3 regions of the Massilia sp. LMS1-1-1.1 genome follow, and region 1 is predicted to be linked to each of the others. Evidence: predicted binding sites of a transcription regulator. Region 1 holds the regulator's gene; each other region holds the start of a gene.
The links. The regulator sigma-54, encoded in region 1, starts transcription at its own class of promoters, with help from an activator protein. The targets are predictions, from matches to a motif close to TGGCANGNAANCTGCTTT.

Region 1 (7,601 bases):
TGCTAAAATGATGGTCACGTGGGCTGTAGCGCCCACTGCGCCCGTAGCGGGCGTATACTGTTGAGAATTGGCGTTACAGGCCGCCGAAACAGGCCTATAATTCGGCTCGCAAGCCCTCTGCGCATTGCACCATTTCATTGAGTGTCATGACTAATCTTAGCAAAATACTATCCCTCGAAAACGTCCTGCTGGACCTGGAAGTCTCCAGTAAAAAGCGCGCCTTCGAGCAAGCCGGCCTGATCTTCGAAAACAATTACGGCATCGCCCGCTCTACCGTCTCGGACAATCTGTTTGCCCGCGAACGCCTGGGCTCGACGGGTCTGGGCCATGGCGTGGCCGTGCCGCATGGTAGAGTCAAGGGCAGTAAAACCTTGAAATCGCCACTGGGCGCCTTCGTGCGCCTGGCCGAACCGATTCCCTTCGAATCGCCCGATGGCAAGCCCGTCAATCTGCTGTTTTTCCTGCTGATTCCTGATCATGTCACCCAGCAACATCTGGAAATCCTGTCGGAAATCGCCGAAATGTTTTCCGACGATGCCTTCCGCACGGCACTGGCCACGGATCCGGAACCGAAATCCGTGCATTCGCGCATCGTCAATTGGCAACCCAGTCTGCAAGCGGCGGGTTAAACTTCAGGTATTCCTCCACTCCTGAAGAAGACTGCCATGTTGCAAACGCCGCTGACGATACAACGCCTGTACGACGACAATCGTGAAAGTCTGCAACTGGGCTGGTTCGCCGGCTTCCCCGGCGGCGAACGCCTGATCTCGGGCGACGTCTCGTCGGCCGCCGACCAGGTGGGCCACTTGAACCTGATCCATCCGGGCCGCATCCAGGTCTTCGGCCACCAGGAAATCAATTACTACCAGCGCCTGAAGGTCAATACGCGCACCCACGTGATCGGCGAGCTGATCGCCGGCGGTCCGCCCGCGCTGATCATCGCGCAGGGGCTGGAAACGCCGCCCGACATCCTCGCCATCTGCGACGAGCAAAACATTCCCCTGTTCTCCACCCCGCTGCCGGCCGCGCAAGTGATCGACTTCCTGCGCGTTTACCTGTCCAAAAAACTGGCGCAGCGCATCATCATGCATGGCGTGTTCATGGACGTGCTGGGCGTGGGCGTGCTGATCACGGGCGATTCGGGCCTGGGCAAGAGCGAGCTGGGGCTGGAACTGATCTCGCGCAGCCACGGCCTGGTGGCAGACGACGCCGTCGAATTCTCGCGCATCGCACCGAACATGATCGAAGGCCGCTGCCCGCCTCTGCTGCAAAACCTGCTCGAAGTGCGGGGCCTGGGCTTGCTCGACATCAAGGCCATCTTTGGCGAAACGGCCGTGCGCCGCAAGATGCGCTTGAAACTGATCGTGCACCTCGTGCGCCGCAACGCGCTGGAAGAAGAAGTCGAGCGCCTGCCCTTCCTGTTCCCCACGGAAGACGTGCTGGGCCTGCCCGTGCGCAAGGTCGTCATCCCCGTCGCCGCCGGCCGCAACATCGCCGTGCTGCTGGAAGCGGCCGTGCGCAATACGATTTTGCAGCTGCGCGGCATCGATACCTTGCAGGAGTTCATGGAGCGGCAGAGGTTGGCCATGAGTGGTGATTAGCAACGTAGGTCGGATTAGCGGAGCAAGGCCCCGCGTAATCCGACGACATTGTTAGCGGGTGTCGGCAGGAGCCCTCGCTTGCAAGCGAGGACCGTTACGCAGGCACGCAGCCATGCTGCGTGAATTCCCTGCTGCACCGCTTTGCGCTAAGCCGACCTACGAAATACACATATGAAATTGCAATAGTTTGTAAAGATAGTTGCCTTAGGAGCAGAGCGCCGATCTTTATTGTATGATCGGGCTATGCATATCGTCCTTATCACCGGAATATCCGGCTCCGGTAAATCCGTCGCGCTCAATGTGCTGGAAGATACCGGCTATTATTGTGTCGACAACCTGCCACCGGCCTTGCTGCCCAGCCTGGTGCAAACCCTGCTCGACGAAGGTACACCGCAACTGGCCGTCGCCGTCGATGCGCGCAGCGCCGAGTCGCTCGTCAGCTTGCCGCACAATGTGGCGCTGCTGCGCGACCAGGGCCACGACGTCAAGGTCATGTTTTTGACGGCCACCACGCATTCGCTGGTGGCGCGCTTCTCGGAAACACGGCGCAGCCATCCACTGTCGCATGAATTGCGTCCGAACCAGAATCCGGCCAGCCGCCGCACACTGATCGAGTGCATCTCGGAAGAGCGCGAACGCCTGTCGGCCATCGAGCAGCTGGGCCACGTGATCGACACGTCGGAGCTGAGCGCCAACAAATTGCGCGCCTGGATCAAGGATATGATCGCCTCCGAGCGTGCGCCGCTGACCCTGTTCTTCGAATCGTTCGCCTTCAAGCTGGGCGTGCCGCTGGACGCCGATTTCGTCTTCGACGTGCGGGCCTTGCCGAACCCATATTACGACCTGGCGCTGCGCCCGCTCGACGGCCGCGACGCACCCGTGATCGCCTTCCTCGACGCGCAGCCGAGCGCACTGGAACTGCTGGCCGACATCCGCGCCTTCATCGAGAAATGGCTGCCGTCATTCAAGTCCGACAACCGCAGCTACCTGACGGTGGCCCTCGGTTGCACGGGCGGCCAGCACCGCTCCGTGTACATGGCGGAACGGCTGGCGCAATACTTCGGCCCGAATGAACGGGTAGTGTTGCGCCACCGCGAGCGCTCCTAGTTAATTCAGGTGGCGCAGCGGATGCGCTTGAGCCGGCCAGACGGGCGCGAAGAAGCGCGCCACCATGGCCGCGTCGACCTCGTCCAGGCTTGATGGATTCCAGCGCGGCGCGTTGTCCTTGTCGACCACCAGCGCGCGCACGCCCTCGAGCACTTCGCCATGCTCGAAATTGTGGCGCACCACGGTGCGTTCCAGACGCAGGCAATCGGCCACGCCCAAGTGAGCCCCCCGCTGCAGCAATTCCAGGGTCACCGACATCATCAAGGGCGAGCGCAGGCGCATGGCCGCCAAAGCCTTGCTGGCGAACGCGCTGTCGTCCTGTGCCAGCGAGTCCATGATGGCCGCCACGGAACCCGCACCGAAATGGCGGTCCAGCGCCGCGCGCGCCGCCGCCAGCGAGGAGACGCCTGCCTGTGCCTGGAATGGCGCCGCCAGCGCCTTGATGGCCACCGGCAAGGCCTCGCCCGGCGTCGACTCGATCAGGGCCAGCAGCGCCCCCATCTGCGCCTCGGGCAGGTAGACATCGGCCAGGTCCGTGTACAGGGCGTTGGCCGCGCTGATCGTCAAGCCCGTCAAGCCCAGGTACAGGCCCAGCTGGCCGGCCAGGCGGGACAGGAAATAGCTGCCGCCCACATCGGGAAACAAGCCAATATTGACTTCAGGCATGGCCATGCGCGTGCGGCCCGTGACGATGCGCAAGCGGTTGCCGGGCCCGGCTTGCGCCACGCCCATGCCGCCGCCCATCACCACGCCATCCATCACGGCGATATACGGTTTCGGATAGAAATGAATTACATGATTTAACGCGTATTCTTCCGTAAAGAAATCTTCCAGCAAGGCGCTGCCGCCTTGCGGCGTGGCCAGGCCCGCATCGTAAAAGAAACGGATGTCGCCGCCGGCGCACAAGGCTTTTTCGCTGCTCGAGCGGATCACCACGGCGTCCACCTGCGGATCGTCGCGCCAGGCCAGCAGGGCCGCGCTCAGGGCGCGCACCATCTCCAGCGACAGGGAATTCAAGGCTTTCGGACGGTCGAGCACGATGTGCCCCGTGCGGTTGCGGATGGTAGTCTGGACGAAGTCGCTCATGGCAGGCGTGAAAGAAGTGAAAGTACAAACATTTTAGCGCCTGCGCGGGGAACATTGCGTTCAAAAGGCAGGGGCGCAAAAAAGGGCGCAATGTGCGCCCTTAGTTGATCACAACCGGTTGAAAGTCGCGGGCCGCTTAGGCGGGGGCGAATTCTTCTTCCGAGCTGTCTGGCAGATGCTTGATCGCCTCTTTACCGTGCCCTTGCACTTTGGTTTTGTATTTCATCACTTGCCTATCGAGCTTGTCGATCAGGGCATCGATCGCGGCATACAGGTCTTGTGCCAGGCTTTCCACATAGACAGTTTTGCCACTTAAACGCAGGTTGACTTCGGCCTTTTGACGTTTTTCTTTCTCTTTGAGGTTATCCACGGTCAGAATCACGGCGATATCGATAACTTGATCGAAATGACGTTTCACGCGCTCCAGCTTCGTTTGTACGTATTCACGGATGGCTGGTGTCACTTCGAGATGATGTCCGCTGATGGTGAGATTCATACACACTCCTAAAGATGATCGGGTTCGTGCGGTCCATCCTATCCGGCCCGCAGAGGAACCGAAAAAAACTTACAAACACTTACGCAGGCTCACTGGCGGAATTTTCAACGCTTCCCGGTATTTGGCAACAGTACGTCGCGCAATCACCATGCCTTGTTCCCCCAGCATGTCCGCAATCTTACTGTCGGATAAAGGATTTTTAGGGTCTTCTGCTCCTGTCAGTTGCACGATCAATGCCCGTATCGCCGTCGATGACGCTTCGCCCCCCGCTTCGGTGGCGACGTGGCTACCAAAGAAATATTTCAACTCGAACATGCCGTGCGGGGTCAGCATGTACTTTTGAGTTGTTACCCGCGAGATAGTACTCTCGTGTAAACCCAGTGTATCAGCTATTTCACGGAGCACAAGGGGGCGCATGGCAACGGCTCCGTGCGAGAAAAAGTTCTTTTGTCTTTCTACTATCGCCTGTGCCACGCGCAGGATCGTGTCGAAACGCTGGCGCATATTCTTGATCAACCACTTAGCTTCCTGCAACTGTGCGCCCATGGCGCCCTCGCCCTTGCCCTGCTTGAGCAAGTTGGCATACATGGCATTGACGCGCAGGCGCGGCATGACGTCGTTGTTCAGGGTCACTTGCCAGCCATTGCGCGCGCGCTTGACGACGACGTCGGGCACCACGTAATCGGACACGTCCGATGCGAATACGGCGCCCGGATGCGGATTGCACTGGCGAATCACCGTCTGCGCTTCGCGCAAGTCTTCATCGTCGCAGTCGAGGGCTTTTTTCAGCTTGTTGAAATCGCGCTGGGCAAACCAGGCCAGGTGCTTTTCCACGATGACGAGGGCCATGCGCCGCGTCACCATGGCGATGTGCGGCAAGCGCTTGATCTGCAGCGCCAGGCATTCGGACGCATTGCGCGCGCCCACGCCGGGCGGATCGAAACTTTGCAGCAGCGACAAGGCCGTGCGCATCTCGTCGGCATCGATTTCCAGCTCTTCCGGCAGACGCGCCAGGATGTCGTCGAGCGTCTCTTCCAGATAGCCATTGTCGTCGAGCGCGTCGATGATCAGCTCGACCAGCGCGCGGTCGCGCAACTCGAGCACCGTCACGCGCATCTGCTCCATCAGGTGTTCGCGCAGGGTGCAGTGATGGGCCTCGAGTTGCGGGCGCGAATCTTCGTCGTCGGGCGCCTTGCCCCGGCTCGCCTCGCTCCAGTCGCTGTCACCGCCGTCCGCAGCGGCCGGGCCCTCGCCCGCCTCGCCGTCAAAGGTTTCCGCTTCGGCCGGCGCGGCAGGCGCCTCCTGGCCTGGCGGCTGGGGCGGCGCTTCGGCCGGCGCGGCCGTGGAACTCAAGGCCCCGTCCGACAGCAGGCGCAGCGAACGGTCGAGCGGATCGTCGAGGCGCTCGAGCAAGGGATTGTCCGTCAGCAGTTGCTCGAGCTCCTGGTGCAATTCCAGGGTCGACAATTGCAACAGGCGTATCGATTGCTGCAACTGCGGCGTCAGTGCCAGGTGCTGCGAAGTGCGCAGCTGCAATGATTGTTTCATTGGCTTACATGCGGAAGTGTTCGCCCAGATAGACCCGGCGTACCGACTCGTTCGCGATGATGTCGTCGGGGCGTCCCGACGCCAGTACCGAGCCCTGGTTGATGATGTAGGCACGGTCGCAAATACCCAGCGTCTCGCGCACATTATGATCGGTGATCAGCACGCCGATATTGCGCTCCTTCAAGAAGCGCACGATGCGCTGGATCTCGATCACGGCGATCGGATCGACGCCGGCGAACGGTTCGTCGAGCAGCACGAAACGGGGATCGGTGGCCAGCGCGCGGGCGATTTCCACGCGGCGGCGCTCGCCGCCCGACAGGGACAGGGCCTGGTTCTCGCGCAGCTTTTCAATCTGCAAATCGGCCAGCAGTTTATCCAGGCGCTCCTCGATCTCGGCCTTCTTCAAAGGACGGCCTTCGACGGTCTGGATTTCCAGCACGGCGCGGATATTGTCTTCCACCGTCAGCTTGCGGAAGACGGACGCTTCCTGCGGCAGATAGGACAAGCCCATCTGCGCGCGGCGGTGGATCGGCAGGCTGGAAATGTCCACGCCGCTGATGTCGATGCTGCCGCCGTCCGACGGCACCAGGCCGACGATCATGTAGAACGAGGTGGTCTTGCCGGCGCCGTTCGGGCCCAGCAAACCCACCACTTCGCCGCATTCGACTTGCAGCGAGACATCATGCACGACTTGCCGCTTGCCATAGGTTTTTTGCAGACCGCGAACGATCAGGGTGCTGCCGCAACGAGTATTGTCCATTATTTCTTTCCTGGCGCAGGCGTGGCCGGCGCTTTCTCCGCTTGGGGCGCCTTGGTCTTCGGCTGGATCACCATGCGCACGCTGCCGCCATCGGAGGTGCTGGTGCCGCTGTCGGAATTTTCCATCTTGAATACTTCCTGGCGGCTGTCATACGAGATGAAGGCGCCATTGGCCACGTCGGTCACTTTCGTGCCTTCCAGGCGCGTCAGCTTGGCCTTGGAAAACAGTTTCACCACTTCCGTCTTGTTGTCGTATTCCACGCGCTCCGCCTCGCCCTCGACCCACAGGTCGCCCGCGCCATCGCGCTTCTGGCGGAACGTGGCCAGCTTGCCGGGATCGGCCCAGAAGGTGATGAACTGGTAGCCTTGCGGGTCTTCCGTGATCAGGGCCCGGCCCGCCTTCATGGTCAGGGTGCCCTTGACCAGCACGACGTCACCCGTCAGGGTACGCACTTGCTTGACGTCATCGACGTGGCCGCTACGTGCCGTGATGACGGCTTCCTTCTCGGAATCGGCCTTCTCGGCATGCGCCACGCCCATGATGGCCAGCGAAAATACGGTCAACAGCAAGATGTTCTTCATAGTAGGGTTTCCTTGTTTCATTCTGTCATTGTGCCGCCGCGGCCGGGCGCGGTTTCGGCGGGAGGACCATGCGCAGCGCATTCTGCACTTCCACCACGCCGGTGGCGTTATTGGCCTTCATGCCGATGCCATTGAGGCGCGAGGTGCCCGTCAGGATATCGACAGGCACGTCCGTTTCCATTCTTTCCTCGTCCGGAAACACCGTCAGCGCCTCCGTCCTGACCGTCAGGTTCTGCGCCTTCGGACTGGCCGCGCGGTCGATCACGACCTTGCGGTGCAGTTGCAGCCGGGTATTGTCCTGGTCGATATGCGCCAGTTCCGCATTCATGTTCAACGGCGGCATGCCGGGCGTGAGCTTGCGCACGAAGGGCTGGTCGATATCGGACGAATCGTCCAGCGGATAATGCGTGAGCTTGTTGCCC
Region 2 (7,601 bases), on a different contig from region 1:
ATCAATACACCTCGGGATTTGGGTCCGTGCGCTCCATTTCCAGCGACGCGGCCAGCAAGGCCAGGCGCGCCACCACGCCATACACATAGAAGCGGTTCGGCGCGGCCGTGCCCGGCTTGGCCTTCAAATCCGGCACGGCATGCTGCTGGGCAAACGCCAGCGGCACGTACTGCGAGCCGGGTGCGTTCAGGTTCTGGTCCACGCCTTTTTCAGCATGCACGCGGTAGAAGCCGCCCACCACGTAGCGGTCGATCATGTAGACGACGGGCTCGGCCACGGCATACTTGATGCTTTCAAAGGTCGGCACGCCTTCCTGGATGATGACGTCGGTCACCAGCTGGCCATCCTTGACGATGGACATTTTTTCGCGCTGCTTGCGCGACAGGTCGCGCACTTCGTTCGCGTCACGCACCGTCATGATGCCCGTGCCATACGTGCCCGCATCGGGCTTGACGATGACGAACGGCTTTTCCTTGATGCCGTATTCCTTGTATTTCTTGCGGATCTTGGCCAGCAGCACGTCGACGCTGGCGGCCAGCGCATCTTCGCCCTCGCCTTCCTGGAAATTCACGTCGCTGCACTTGGCGTGGAAGGGGTTGAGCATCCACGGGTCGACATCGATCATCTTGCCGAATTTTTTCACCACTTCATCGTAGGCCGTGTAGTGGTTGCTCTTGCGGCGCAAGGCCCAGCCCGCGTGCAAGGGTGGCAACAGGCTTTGCTCATGGATATTTTGCAAGATATCGGGGATACCGTCCGACAAGTCGTTATTCAGCAGAATCGTGCAAGGGTCGAAATCCTTCAAGCCCAGGCGGCGGCCATTGTTCAGGCGCACGAGCGGTTCGATGACGAGCATGTTGCCATCTGGCAACGCCAGCGGTGTCGGCTGGGTAATCTCGGGCGACCACGAGCCAAAGCGCACGTGCAGCCCCGTCTGGCGGAATATCTGCATCAATCGCGCCACGTTTTGCAGGTATTGCGGCGTGGTGTTGTGCAATTCCGGCACGATCAGCAGGTTGCGGGCGTCCGGGCAATACTTGTCGATGGCGGCCATGGCCGCTTGCACGGACAGGGGCAGCATTTCCGTGGCCAGATTGTGAAAACCGCCAGGGAACAGATTGGTATCGACGGGCGCCAGCTTGTAGCCGGCGTTGCGCAAGTCTACCGAGCAATAGAAGGGCGGCGTGTGCTCTTGCCACTCCATACGAAACCAGCGCTCAATGGCCGGCGTCGCGGCCAGAATCTTTTTTTCGAGGTCGAGCAGCGGTCCGGTCAGGGCCGTGACGAGATGGGGAACCATAGTTACATCCTTAAATTATGTGCAGTATTCAAAAAAGCACACAGAACTGCCGACTATATTACCGTGTAAGTACCCCAAATCGGGGCAAAAGCCTTGTTTTAAAGACCTTTTACATTCCCACAACGAAAAAAAGGCACCTCAATGAGGTGCCTTTTCCAGCCGGACATGCGGCGCCGGGGCGCTGGCATGCCAGAGAATGACTATTTAACCATGATACGCTTGCTCGCCATGGCTGGTGATATCGAGGCCTTCGCGCTCTTCTTCTTCCGGTACGCGCAGGCCGATGACGATGTCGACCAGTTTATAGGCGATGACGGAAATAATGGCAGACCAGAGGATAGTGGTGCCGACCGCTTGCGCCTGCACCCACACCTGATGGCTGATCGAGTACGGGTCAGCCGACATCTTGTTGGTGACATAATCGAAGATGCCTTGGCCGCCCAATTGTGGTGCAGCAAACACACCCGTCAGCAAGGCACCGAGAATGCCGCCCACGCCATGCACGCCGAACACGTCGAGTGAATCGTCGGCGCCAATCAGGCGTTTCAGGCCATTCACGCCCCACAGGCAGACGACACCGGCCAGCAAGCCGATGACCAGGCCGCCCATCGGACCGACAAAGCCGGCCGCCGGGGTGATCGCCACCAGGCCGGCAACGGCGCCCGATGCGCCACCGAGCATCGATGGCTTGCCTTTGCTGATCCACTCACCAAATACCCACGACAGGGTAGCGGCGGCAGTGGCCAACAGCGTATTGACGAAGGCCAGCGCAGCCACGTCGCCCGCTTCCAGCGAGGAACCGGCATTGAAACCAAACCAGCCCACCCACAGCAGCGACGCACCGATCATGGTCATCGTCAGCGAGTGCGGCGCCATCGATTCGCGGCCATAGCCGACGCGCTTGCCGATCATGATCGCGCCCACCAGGCCGGCGACGGCGGCATTGATGTGCACCACGGTGCCGCCGGCGAAGTCCAGCGCGCCTTTTTGCCAGATCCAGCCAGCCTTCAGGGCTTCGCTGGCCGAAGTGGCGGCGTTGGTGATCAGGTCAGGACCGGTCCAGAACCACACCATGTGGGCCGCTGGCAGGTAGGCGAACGTGAACCACAGCACGACAAAGGCCAGCACGGCGGAAAACTTGGCGCGCTCGGCAAAGGCGCCGACGATCAGTGCGCAGGTGATGGCGGCAAACGTGCCCTGGAACGCGACGAAGACGAACTCGGGAATGACGACGCCCTTGCTGAAGGTGGCGGCGGCGGCAAACGTGCCCTTGGCCGGATCCCAGATACCGTTCAGGAACAGGCGGTCGAAGCCACCGAAGAAGGCGGTTTTTTCCGTGAAGGCGATCGAATAGCCGTAGATGCACCACAGCACGATGACCAGTGCAAACACCATGAACACTTGCATCAGCACCGACAGCATGTTCTTCGAACGCACCAGGCCGCCGTAGAACAGGGCCAGGCCGGGAATCGTCATCAAGATCACCAGCAAGGTGCTGATCATCATGAAGCTGGTATCGCCCTTGTTGGCGACGGGCGCGGCAGCTGGCGCTGCAGCGGCCGGGGCCGGAGCGGCGGCAGCCGGTGCTGCTGCGTCAGCCACCGGCGTGACGGCGGGGGCGGCGACGGCCGTGGTCGTGGCCGCCTCCGTCTTGGCGGGAGCATCGGCAAAGCTCGGCGCAGCGACGCCAAACGCACACAGACAGGCAAACCCAGCTAGCAATTTTGTTATATTTTTACGCATCAATATTCCCCTTAGAGCGCTTCGTTACCGGTTTCACCGGTACGGATGCGGATGACTTGTTCCAGGTTGTAGACGAAAATCTTGCCATCGCCGATTTTACCGGTACGCGCGGCACCTTCGATCGCTTCGATGGCCTGGTCGACAATGGCGTCATCGACGGCCGCTTCAATCTTGGTTTTTGGCAAGAAATCGACGACATACTCGGCGCCACGGTAGAGTTCCGTGTGACCTTTCTGGCGGCCGAAACCTTTGACTTCGGTAACGGTAATGCCTTGCACATTGATAGCCGACAAGGCTTCACGTACTTCGTCCAGTTTGAACGGTTTAATGATTGCGGTAATCATTTTCATGGCAGTCTCGCTTAAAAGGTTTTGGATACGGTCAGCACGAGACCGGATTTCGCCAGATTCTTGCCATTCGGTGCCAGCGACGTGATGTTGGCCTTCACCGCAGCGAGGGAAACGGTCGCCATGCCGAAGTCCTTGGTCACGCCGATCTTGTAATCGCTGTAGCTGAGGGAATCGTTGTGCTCGACCTTCTGACGTCCGACATGCAGGTTGAGCATGTAGCCATCATGCACCTCGACGTTGGCGCCCACATCGAGGTAGCCGCTGTTCTTGCTGTCGGCAACACCGAACAGATTCGTGGTCGAATGCGAGTATTTGATATACATCGGGCCATAGCCAAGCTGGCCGTACAGCTCGAAGGTATTGGCATTGGTGCTCAGCCCATTCGAGGGATAGAAATAGTACAGGCCGCCCACGTCATAGGTAAAATCCTTGCTGATCTCGCCACGCTTGCCACCGTACACATCCCATTCCAGGTCGGTATCGCCGCCGCCGTCCTTGATCCATTTGATGCTCGACAGCCAGGTACCGACGTACAAACCCGTCGGATTGTGGGTATAGTCGGCACCGCCGCTGATGGCCGGTTTCAAACGGCTTTGCGAGATGCCGCGGTAGCGGTAGTCGCTGGTCAGCGCCACGTTGTAGCTCACCACGTTATCAGGTACGGCCTCGGCTGCAGCAGGCGCCGCCACTGCATCCTGGGCCATGGCGCTACCGCACAAGGCGGTCATGGCCAGCGTCAACGCTGCAGCTAAAGTCATGTTCTTGGACAGATTCTTCATGGCGATTCCCTTTTATTGAACTTTTAAAGCGGTTGAGGTTTAAAATCTTGGCTGGAGATCACAAAGCGTTCATACCTTCTTTAGCAGAATACGTGCCAGCTCCATTGCCACCTTGACAGGTGCGTTTCCGGCCATACATACCCTCCAAGCCTCTGGGCATGCGGGTACGGGCTGCTGAAGCATTGTGAATTTGCCCAGTTTCGCACCAGATTAACGCCGCTGTGCACCGCAATGGTGCGATGCACAGGCCGCACCATAAAAGGACTGACCATGGACATGAATACCTTCTTTAACGACTTGCAAGGCAAGATCCATCAAGCCATCGAAAACTCGCCAGCCAAGGATATCGAGAAAAACGTGAAATCGATGATGACCCAGGGCTTCGCCCGCCTCGATCTGGTCACGCGCGAGGAATTCGATATCCAGGCGCAAGTACTGGCCAAGACCCGCGCCAAACTGGACGCGCTGGAACTGCGCCTGATCGAGCTGGAAACGCGCCTGAACGACACCAAGGCCTAAGCTGCGGCCAGCCAGGCGCGTTATTGACGGCCTTGCTGGCATAGCTCAAGCCCGACGGCCTTCCACGCGCTAGACTGATCCTGCCCGCGCCCGCGCCACAGGGGAGTCTGATGAGTCTGGCCGTCCTGAAAAGCCGCGCCCTGGCCGGCATGGAAGCGCCCGAGGTAAGTGTCGAAGTCCACCTTGCCAATGGCTTGCCTTCGTTTACGATTGTCGGCCTGCCGGATACGGAAGTGAAGGAATCGCGCGACCGCGTCCGCGCCGCGCTGCAAAACTGCGGCTTTGAGATGCCGGCGCGGCGCATCACGGCCAATCTGGCGCCGGCCGACCTGCCCAAAGAATCGGGGCGCTTCGACCTGCCCATCGCACTGGGCATCCTGGCCGCCTCCGGCCAGTTGCCGAGCGACCAATTACACCACTACGAATTCGCTGGCGAACTGTCGCTGTCGGGCCAGTTGCGCCCCATCCGTGGCGCCTTGGCCATGACCTTTGCCATGCAGCGCAGCCAGTCGGGCGCACCGCGCGCCTTCATCCTGCCGCAGGCGAATGCAGACGAAGCGGCTCTCGTCAGCGATGCCTGCATCTATCCCGCCCACAGCCTGCTCGAGGTCTGCGCGCATTTTGCCGCGCACGCCAGCCGGACCACCCTGCAACGCCATCAGCCCATGCTGGCCGTACCCGATTTTGCGTATCCGGACTTTGCCGACGTGCAAGGACAGCAGCAGGCGCGCCGCGCACTCGAGGTGGCGGCCGCGGGCGGCCATAACGTCCTGATGGTGGGGCCACCGGGCGCGGGCAAGACCATGCTGGCCAGTCGCTTCCCTGGCGTGCTGCCGCCCATGAGCGACGAAGAGGCGCTGGAATCGGCCGCCGTGCATTCGCTGGGCGGCCACTTCAAGGTGGAACACTGGAAACGGCGCCCCTACCGTGCTCCGCACCAGACGGCGTCCGGCGTGGCCCTGGTGGGCGGCGGCAACGTGCCGCGCCCGGGAGAAATCTCGCTGGCCCACTGCGGTGTGCTGTTTCTCGATGAAATCGCCGAATTCCAGCGCCGGGTGCTCGATGTGCTGCGCCAGCCCATGGAATCGGGCGTGATCAGCATTTCACGCGCGGCCCGCCAGGCCGAGTTTCCTGCCCGCTTCCAGCTGATCGCCGCCATGAATCCCTGCCCCTGCGGTTATCTGGGCCATGCTTCGGGACGCTGCCGCTGCACGCCGGACGCCGTGCTCCGTTATCACAGCCGCCTGTCCGGTCCGCTACTCGACCGTATCGACCTGCAGATTGAAGTGGCCGCCATGCCGCCGGCGGCGCTGGGGCGGCACGCAGGCCTTGGCGAAAGCACGCAAGCCATCGCCACGCGGGTCGCGGCAGCCTTTGCCCTGCAGCTGGCACGCCAGGGCAAAGCGAACCAGCGCCTGAGCAGCACGGAAATCGAACAGCATTGTCGCCTGGAAACGCATGGCGAACAGCTGCTGCATGGTGCCATGGCGCGATTGCACTGGTCGGCGCGCACCTATCACCGGGTACTGCGCGTGGCGCGCAGCATCGCGGACCTGGAGGCCAGCCCCGGCATCACGCAAGCGCATGTCGCCGAAGCGATCCAGTACCGGCGCGTGCTGCGTGAAATATAAGCTGGCCAGTGAGCGCCACACGTGCGCGATTGCGCGTGGCTGGCGGCGCTGCTACCATCTGCTGATGAAAAAACCATCACTTGCCCTCTTTCTGGCTACGCTCGCGGCCGCCAGCGTCCTGTCCGCCTGCAGTCCGAAGTTCAACTGGCGCGACTATCGCAGCCCCGACGCCCAGTTCACGGCCTTGTTTCCAGGCAAGCCCGCCGTGCTGACGCGCGAGGTCGATCTCGATGGCAAGAAAGTCAGCCTGACCATGACGGCCAGCGAAGTCGATGGCAATACCTTCGCCATCGGCAGCGCCGTGCTCGACAGCGCAGAACAGGCGCAAGCGGCCCTGCCCGCCATGCAGACTGCCCTGTTGAAAAACATCAACGGCACCGTGCGCAGCGAAAAATCCGCATCGGCGGCCAGCAGCACGGCTGCCGGAACGCAGCAGCGCAGTTCGCTCAGCATCGAGGCCAAAGGCACGCAGCAAGGCAAGCCTGTCTTGCTGGTCGGCCGTTTTGTGGCGCAGGATAAACGCATCTTCCAGATCATCATTCTCGGCGAAGAAAGCAAGCTGTCGCGTGACACCATCGACACCTTCATGGACTCGGTGAAACTGGATTGAGACTTAACGATCGCTTAAACGGGTGTTTTCACGATAAGCGAGCTCTTGTAAATACGTGCGTTGTCCAACAGATGGCTCTATCCGGCTTGCAAATATGCAATCCGGGACAAACGGACGGCCTGTGCGACATTTCAAGTCGTGATATTGTTTCGACACTAACAACAAGTTTCAGAAAGCGCTTATGTTGATCTCATTCAAATCCAAATCTTCCCCTGAAGTGCTGATGTACCAAGAACATGCCCAGCGTATCCTCGACATCCTGCACAAGAACCCCACGCGCGGCGTCATCACGCCAGCTGAAGCGGGCGATGCCTTGGCCTTGCTGGAAAAAGAAGTCGCGGAAAGCAAGTTGCATCCGGAAAACGACATCGAACACGATGTGCATACGCCGGAAACCTTGGAAGATGGCGAAACGGGCGCCCATGCACGCGCGCAAAAAGTGCATTTCTCGCAGCGCGCCTATCCGCTGATGGAAATGCTGCGCTCGGCCAAGGCGGAAAATGAAAGCATCACCTGGGGCATCTGATCCGATGAACGCTGCAGACGAAAAAAAACCCCGCACCTAGCGGGGTTTTTTTATATAACAAGCCTGACGATAACCTACTTTCACACTGGTTGCAGCACTATCATCGGCGCAAAGTTGTTTCACGGTCCTGTTCGGGATGGGAA
Region 3 (7,601 bases), on a different contig from region 1:
CCATCCAGGTAAACAAAAAACTGACGGCCTGGGCCGTCAGCAAAAAGAAAACACCCGGCGGACAGGGAGACACCCATCCGTGTGGCCCGGGTGCTTCACCCCGTTACTTCGATGCCAGCTTGAAGACCCACACGGAACCGCCCTGCTCCAGGAAATTGACCTTCTTCGCCACTTCGCCGCCCCACAGCGGCACTGCGCCACCCCAGCCTGATACGACGGCCACATATTGCGTGTCGCCATCCTGCCAGGTGACGGGCGGCGCCACGACGCCGGAGCCCGTCTGGAATTTCCACAGCTCCTTGCCCGTCTTCGCATCGACGGCTTTCAGGAAACCTTCCGGCGTGCCGTAGAAAACCAGATTGCCAGCCGTACTCATCACGCCGCCCCACAGCGGCGCGTTGTTCTTGATTTCCCAGACGATCTTGCCCGTCTTCGGATCGACGGCGCGCATGGCGCCGATATAGTCGTCAAACAAAGGCTTGATGGTGAAACCGGCACCGAGGAAAGCGCCGCCCTTCTTGTAACTGATCGGCTCGTTCCAGATATCCATGCCCCATTCGTTCGCCGGCACGTAGAACAGCTTGGTTTGCGGCGAGTAGGCCATCGGCATCTGGTTTTTGGCGCCGAGGAAAGCGGGCGCGGCAAACACGGTCGTACCCTTCTTGCCTTCCTCTCCCTTGGTCGGGTCGCCGGGGCGGCCTGCGGGAATGAAGTTCGGCCGGCCCGTCTTCAGGTCGATGCTGCTGGCCCAGGTGATTTTCTTCACAAACGGAAAGGCGTTCTGCAGCTTGCCCGTGTTGGCGTCGATCACATAAAAGAAACCGTTGCGGTCGGCCTTGCCGCCGTAGCGCTTGCCATCCATATCGAAGGTGACGAATTCGTTGGCGCCGTCAAAATCCCAGGCATCGTTCGGCGTGTTTTGATACGCCCACTTGATCTGGCCCGTTTTCACGTCGAGCGCCACGGTGGACGACGAGTACAGATTGTCGCCGGGGCGCAAGTGGCTGTTCCATGGCGCCGGGTTGCCGGTGCCAAAGTAGGCGAGCTTGGTTTGCGGATCGTAGGTGCCGCCCATCCATGTCGAGGCGCCGCCCGTTTTCCACAGATCGCCGGGCCACGTTTTGTTCGCGGTGCCGGACACGCCATTGTCGATGGCCTTGCCATCCTTGTCGTAGCGGTGGCCCATATGGCCCTCTACCGTCGGACGGCTCCACACGAGGTCGCCCGTCATCGGGTTACGCGCTTCGACCCGGCCCACGATACCGAATTCGCCTCCCGACACGCCCGTCAGCAGCAAGCCTTCGGCGATCAGCGGCGCGGCCGTCATCGAGTAGCCGGCCGCATAATCGTCGACCTTTTCTTTCCAGACGATCTTGCCCGTGTTCTGGTCCAGCGCCACGAGATAGGCGTCGAGCGTGCCGAAAATCACCAGGTTGCCGTACAGGGCCGCACCGCGGTTGACCACGTCGCAGCAGGGCATGATGCCGTCCGGCAAGCGATGCTCATATTTCCACAGCTTGGCGCCCGTTTTCAAGTCGACGGCAAAGATGCGCGAATACGATGCCGTGACGAACATCTTGCCGTTGTGAATCAGCGGCTGCGATTCCTGGCCACGCTGTTTTTCGCCGCCAAACGAGAACGACCAGGCCGGCACCAGCTTGGCCACGGTCTTGTCATTGATCTGCGTCAACGGCGAATAGCGCTGGCCCTGCGTGCCCATGCCGAACGACAGGACGCTGGCCGGATTTTTCGCCGTGCTGTCGAGCATGGCATTGGTGACATTGCCCACGTCGGCCGCCTGGGCCAGCGATGCCAGACCCAAACCGATGACGATCCCCATGATTTTTTTCTGCACAATCATCTCCCTCTGTTTTATTAGTATGTGTGTCAAGTCTTGCGGTGTTCATGCGGCTGGGCATGCAGCAAGGCGCACTCTTCATCGGTGAACAGGCGCGAACGCGTCAAGAAGCGCTTGCCCGTGCCGTTGTCGAGTGAAAACATGCCGCCATTGCCATCAACCACATCGATAATCAACTGGGTATGCTCCCAGTACTCGAATTGCTCGAGTCCCATGTAGAACGGTGTGCCATTCAAATTGCCGAGATAGATGTCGGTATCGCTGACATCGAACTCGCCCAGCGCGTAGCACATGGGCGCGCTGCCGTCGCAGCAACCGCCCGACTGGAAAAACATCAGCGGGCCGTGACGCTGGCGCAACTTGTCCATCATTTCCAGTGCCGCATCGGTGGCGACCACCCGGGCAATTGCTGCACTCATGGCATCCCTTTCTGCGCGCCGCGCTTGGACGACAGGCGCGGCGCGTGTACCGGTTTAGAAGAAGCCCAGCGCTTTCGGGCTATAGCTCACCAGCAAGTTCTTCGTTTGCTGGTAGTGATCGAGCATCATCTTGTGGTTTTCGCGGCCGATACCCGATTGCTTGTAGCCGCCGAACGCGGCGTGAGCTGGATACAGGTGGTAGCAATTGGTCCACACGCGGCCCGCCTGAATGGCGCGTCCCATACGGAAGGCGCGCGAACCGTCGCGCGTCCACAAGCCGGCACCCAGGCCGTACAAGGTATCGTTGGCAATCGCCAGCGCGTCGGCCTCATCCTTGAAAGTGGTCACGGACACGACCGGTCCAAAGATTTCTTCCTGGAAGATGCGCATCTTGTTATTGCCCTTGAACACGGTCGGACGCACGTAGTAACCGCATTCCAGGTCGCCCGCCTGCGTGTTGCGCTCGCCGCCGGCCAGCACTTCGGCGCCTTCCTGGCGGCCGATGTCGAGGTAGGACAGGATTTTCTCCAGCTGCTCCTGCGACGCCTGCGCGCCGATCATGGTGGACGAATCGAGCGGATTGCCCTGCTTGATGGCGGCCACGCGCTTCAGGGCGCGTTCGATGAATTTCTCGTAGATCGATTCCTGGATCAGCACGCGCGATGGGCAGGTGCACACCTCGCCCTGGTTCAGCGCGAACATGGCAAAACCTTCCAGGCACTTGTCGAAATACTCATCGTCCGCATCCATCACATCTTCAAAGAAGATGTTCGGCGACTTGCCGCCCAGCTCCAGGGTGACGGGAATCAGGTTTTGCGCGGCATAACCCATGATCAAGCGGCCCGTGCCTGTTTCGCCCGTGAAGGCGATCTTGGCGATGCGCTTGCTCGATGCCAGCGGCTTGCCCGCTTCCAGCCCGAAACCGTTGATGATGTTCAGCACGCCCGGCGGCAGCAAATCGCCGATCAGCTCGATCAACACCATGATGGACGCCGGTGTCTGCTCGGCCGGTTTCAGCACCACGCAATTGCCAGCGGCCAAGGCTGGCGCCAGTTTCCACACGGCCATCAAAATCGGGAAATTCCATGGGATGATCTGGCCCACGACGCCGAGCGGCTCGTGGTAGTGGTAGGCATAGGTTTCCGCATCGATTTGCGCGACGGAACCTTCTTGCGCGCGGATGCAGCCGGCGAAATAACGGAAATGGTCGATGGCCAGCGGGATGTCGGCGTTCATCGTTTCGCGGATCGGCTTGCCGTTGTCGATGGTTTCCGCCGTGGCGATCAGGCTCAGGTTCTGTTCGATGCGGTCGGCGATACGGTTCAGGATATTGGCGCGCTCGGCGGGCGACGTCTTGCCCCAGGCATCCTTGGCGGCATGGGCCGCGTCCAAGGCCAGCTCGACGTCTTCCGCCGTGGAACGGGCGATTTCGCAAAATGGCAAGCCCGTGATCGGCGTGATGTTAGGAAAGTATTCACCTTTTACCGGGGCAACGAATTTGCCGCCAATGTAATTGTCATAGCGTTGTTTGAAGGGATTGGCTACGCCCAGTTTGCTGATGTCTGCGAGATTCATGTCGTCCTCTATCGGGTTAATTAGAATGGAATTGCTGTAATTAAAATCAAACGTCCTGGTACAGATGGGGTGAGTACACGGAGTCTTCCGCAAATGCCGTGCCAGCTCGGCATCCCACTACAAACTTAGCCGCTTTTATCCCTGTTACAAGGGCGTAACATCAATACCGGTACACTTTTCAGCACATGCACCGGGGCTTGGGTGAAAGGCGTGGGCCTGTTTGCGTTTTGAACAAGCTGGCGGCGTCCTGTTCCAATTCGGGCCAGCCCTGCGACATCTCCGCTGCGCCGCTGCACAATGGAACAGGTGTACCAGACTGGAACACCTGCTCTGTGCCACCAAGGAATCAACGAATCACCACGCCCCATGGCAATTCACCTACGGCAATATCGGCCACCTTGCGCGCGCTGGCCGTGTCGATGACGGAAACGCTGTTCGAGCGGCCATTGGCCACATACAGCTTGGCGCCATCGGGCGTGATGGCCATGTTCCATGGGCGCTTGCCAACGGGAATGGTGGCCGTCACCTCATTGCTGGCCGTGTCGATCACCATCACCGTGCCATCGATACCATTCGAGACATACACTTGCTTGCCGCTGGGATGGACCACGATGCCATTCGCATTCTTGCCAGCGGGAATGGTGGCAATGGCCTTGCGCGCGGCCATGTCGATGACGTAGACGGCATTGACCAGTTCGCACGCCACGTAGGCGCGGCCCGAGTCCGGACTGAAACCGATGCCGCGCGGACGCAGTCCCACGGCGATGGACGCCACCTGGCGGCGCTGCGCCACATCAATGACATCGACTTGTTCGGCCTCTTCCGCGCTGACCAGCAGCCAGCGCCCATCGGGGCTGAAGACGGCATGTTCCGGGTTGCGTCCCTGTACCTTGATATCGGCGAGCAAGCTACCGGTATGCCCATCGAGCAAGGCCACGCTATTGTTTTCCTCGACGGCCACGGCCACGTGACTACCATCTTGCGAGGCGCTGACACCTTCGGGCGACTTGCCCAGCGCCACCTTACGCACGGGTGCGTCGCCAGCGTTATCGATCAGCAACAAGGCACTGCTGGCGGCGTCCGTGACAAACAATTGCCGCCCGGTGGGATCGGCGGCGATGCCGCGCGGACGCTTGCCGGCTGCAATCTGGCGCACTACCTGGTCGGTCGCCGTGTCGATCACGCTCAAGGTGCCCGATTTTTCATTGGGAACATAAGCAAATGGAGCGGCCTGGAGGGCGCTGCTGGCGAGCGCAGGCAGCAGCCAGCACACCTGGCGCAAGCGCGGGAAGAAGTTGGGCATAATCACCTTTCGATGGCAAAACACAGGAAAAGCGCGCGGCATCGGCGCATCTGAACATTGCTGTATGCAAACGCCGTGCCACTGACACGCGTATAATTTCAGCCCACCAATGGAGACATGGCAGGCATATTGCTTGATACAACTATGCAGACCTGCGCCGCGCACGCGACCAAAGCAGGCTTTTATTCACATTGGAGAATCCGCATGCAGCACCGTTTCCGCCTGAACACCATCGCCAGCCTGTTTGTCGCCGGCAGCGCTACCCTCGCCCCCCACGTCTTTGCCGCCGAGGCAGCTGCCCCGGCCAACGGGCAACTGATGGATACGGTGGTCGTCAGCGGCAGCCGCATCGCCCACCCCAGCCAGGAAGTGCCGGCCTCGATCGACGTCGTCGACAGCGCCCGCATCCAGGATGGCCAAATCCGCGTCAACGCGTCGGAAGCGCTGGCCGCCGTGCCGGGCCTGGTCGTGCAAAATCGTCAGAACTATGCGCAAGACTTGCAGATCTCGTCGCGCGGCTTCGGCGCACGCTCGGCCTTCGGCGTGCGCGGCGTCAAACTGATCAGCGATGGCATTCCTGCCAGCATGCCGGACGGCCAAGGCCAGGCCGCCACCTTCAACCTCGATACGGCCGAGCGCATCGAAGTGCTGCGCGGACCGTTTTCTGCCATCTACGGCAACCACTCGGGCGGCGTGATCCAGCTGTTTTCCAAGGATGGGCAAAATCCTCCGTCCGTCGAATTGAATGTGGTGGGCGGCAGCTACGGCACCAACAAAGTGGACTTGACGGCGCAAGGCCAGGCAGGCGGCATCGGCTACGTGCTCGACGGCTCCCGCTTCCGCACGGACGGCTTCCGCGACCACAGCGCCGCCACACGTGAACAGGCATTCGGCAAGATCACCGTCAAGCCGACTGCGGACAGCAAGCTGACCATCGTCGCCAATAGCCTGCATCAAGGCAACACGCAAGATCCGCTGGGCGCCACCTGGCCCACGTTTGCCCGCGACCCGCGCGCTGGCGAAACCGATGCGAGCGACACGCAAAACCCGAAGCGCACCCTGGCCGAGCGCTACAACACGCGCAAGAGCATCGACCACCAGCAAATCGGCGCCACCTATGAACAGTCGTTCGGCGATGACCGCCTGCATGTGATGGTGTATGGCGGCAACCGCGACGTGATCCAGTACCAGGCTTTTACCAAAGGCTTCCAGGCGCCGGCCAGCCATTCAGGTGGCGTGGTCGACTTCCAGCGTGAGTTCTATGGCATCGATACCAACTGGCTGCACGTGAATCAGCTGGCAGGCGGCAAGCTGAGCACCACCATCGGCATCGATTACGGCCGCTCCAGCGATGACCGCACCGGCTATGAAAATTACATCGGCAACACGTTTGGCGTGAAAGGCAAGCTACGCCGCGACGAGCAGGACGTCGTCTCCAGCCTCGATCCGTATCTCCAGATGGAGTGGCAAAGCGGACCGTGGCTGCTCAGCGCAGGTGTGCGCTACAGCAAGATGAAAGTGTCAGTCAACGACCACTATCTCAGCAATGGCAACGACAGCGGCAGCCTGGAGTTCAGCCACACGACACCTGTGCTGGGTCTGCTGTATAAACTGACGCCGAACGTCAACGTGTACGCCAGCGCCGCGCGCGGCTTCGAAGCGCCCACCTTGAATGAACTGTTTTACTCGGGCACGGGCGGCGGCTTCAATTACCAGCTGAAACCGGCCACCAGCACCAACCTGGAAGCAGGCATCAAGGCCAGAATCGCCAACAACACCCACGTAAACGCGGCCGTGTTCCAGATCAAGACCAACGACGAACTGGTGGTCGACAAGTCCAGCGGCGGGCGCACCAGCTATCGCAATGCAGGTAAAACCTTGCGCCAAGGTATGGAAGTGTCGCTGGACTCAAACTTGCCATATGGTTTCACGGCAAAAGTAGCACTGACCAGCCTGCACGCCGTGTATGACCAGGCGTTTGGCAGCGTGCGCGAAGGCAGCCGTTTGCCTGGCGTGCCCAGCGCCAACCTGTTCGCGGAACTAGCGTGGAAAGATACGCTCGACCGCTTTGGCGCGGCGCTGGAAAGCGTGGCCAGCAACCAGGTCTACGCGGAAGACAGCAACATCGAAAAACCGGCGCCCGGCTACACGGTGTTCAATGCGCGCTTCAACGCCAAACAAAACGTGGGGAACTGGCGCTTCAAGGAATTTGCCCGCCTGAACAATCTTTTCGACAAAAACTACGTGGGCTCCGTCATCGTCGGCGACAGCAACAAGCGTTACTATGAAGCGGCGCCGGGACGTAACTGGCTGCTGGGTGTCAGCGCCCAATACTCGTTTTAAGAACACCTGAGAAAAAGTCCATGGCCGCGTTGCATTGCCTGGTCGTACTATTCGTACTGCCTGCGGCAATGCGCCTTGCCCTGAACATTTTTCAGGCGTTCTT

Region 2: the regulator sigma-54 is predicted to act here: its motif matches at 4,253-4,270, upstream of MRBLMS1_RS26960 (TorF family putative porin).
Region 3: the regulator sigma-54 is predicted to act here: its motif matches at 5,219-5,236, upstream of MRBLMS1_RS09805 (beta-propeller fold lactonase family protein).

The regions. Positions count from the first base shown of each region.
Region 1 covers NZ_JBFPNG010000023.1:184,051-191,651, forward strand. The annotation lists gene MRBLMS1_RS15840 (PTS sugar transporter subunit IIA) at 147-629, shown strand; gene hprK (HPr(Ser) kinase/phosphatase) at 666-1,601, shown strand; gene rapZ (RNase adapter RapZ) at 1,845-2,708, shown strand; gene MRBLMS1_RS15855 (enoyl-CoA hydratase/isomerase family protein) at 2,709-3,794, opposite strand; gene hpf (ribosome hibernation-promoting factor, HPF/YfiA family) at 3,931-4,290, opposite strand; gene MRBLMS1_RS15865 (RNA polymerase factor sigma-54) at 4,360-5,838, opposite strand; gene lptB (LPS export ABC transporter ATP-binding protein) at 5,843-6,598, opposite strand; gene lptA (lipopolysaccharide transport periplasmic protein LptA) at 6,598-7,179, opposite strand; gene lptC (LPS export ABC transporter periplasmic protein LptC) at 7,205-7,601, opposite strand, start outside.
Region 2 covers NZ_JBFPNG010000065.1:391-7,991, reverse strand. The annotation lists gene gshA (glutamate--cysteine ligase) at 2-1,300, opposite strand; gene MRBLMS1_RS26970 (ammonium transporter) at 1,505-3,043, opposite strand; gene MRBLMS1_RS26965 (P-II family nitrogen regulator) at 3,055-3,393, opposite strand; gene MRBLMS1_RS26960 (TorF family putative porin) at 3,405-4,172, opposite strand; gene MRBLMS1_RS26955 (accessory factor UbiK family protein) at 4,443-4,691, shown strand; gene MRBLMS1_RS26950 (YifB family Mg chelatase-like AAA ATPase) at 4,802-6,322, shown strand; gene MRBLMS1_RS26945 (hypothetical protein) at 6,387-6,932, shown strand; gene MRBLMS1_RS26940 (DUF1840 domain-containing protein) at 7,114-7,458, shown strand; rRNA gene rrf (5S ribosomal RNA) at 7,520-7,601, opposite strand, start outside.
Region 3 covers NZ_JBFPNG010000004.1:6,865-14,465, forward strand. The annotation lists gene MRBLMS1_RS09790 (PQQ-dependent methanol/ethanol family dehydrogenase) at 104-1,840, opposite strand; gene MRBLMS1_RS09795 (DUF779 domain-containing protein) at 1,888-2,277, opposite strand; gene adh (aldehyde dehydrogenase) at 2,332-3,852, opposite strand; gene MRBLMS1_RS09805 (beta-propeller fold lactonase family protein) at 4,199-5,155, opposite strand; gene MRBLMS1_RS09810 (TonB-dependent receptor family protein) at 5,360-7,498, shown strand.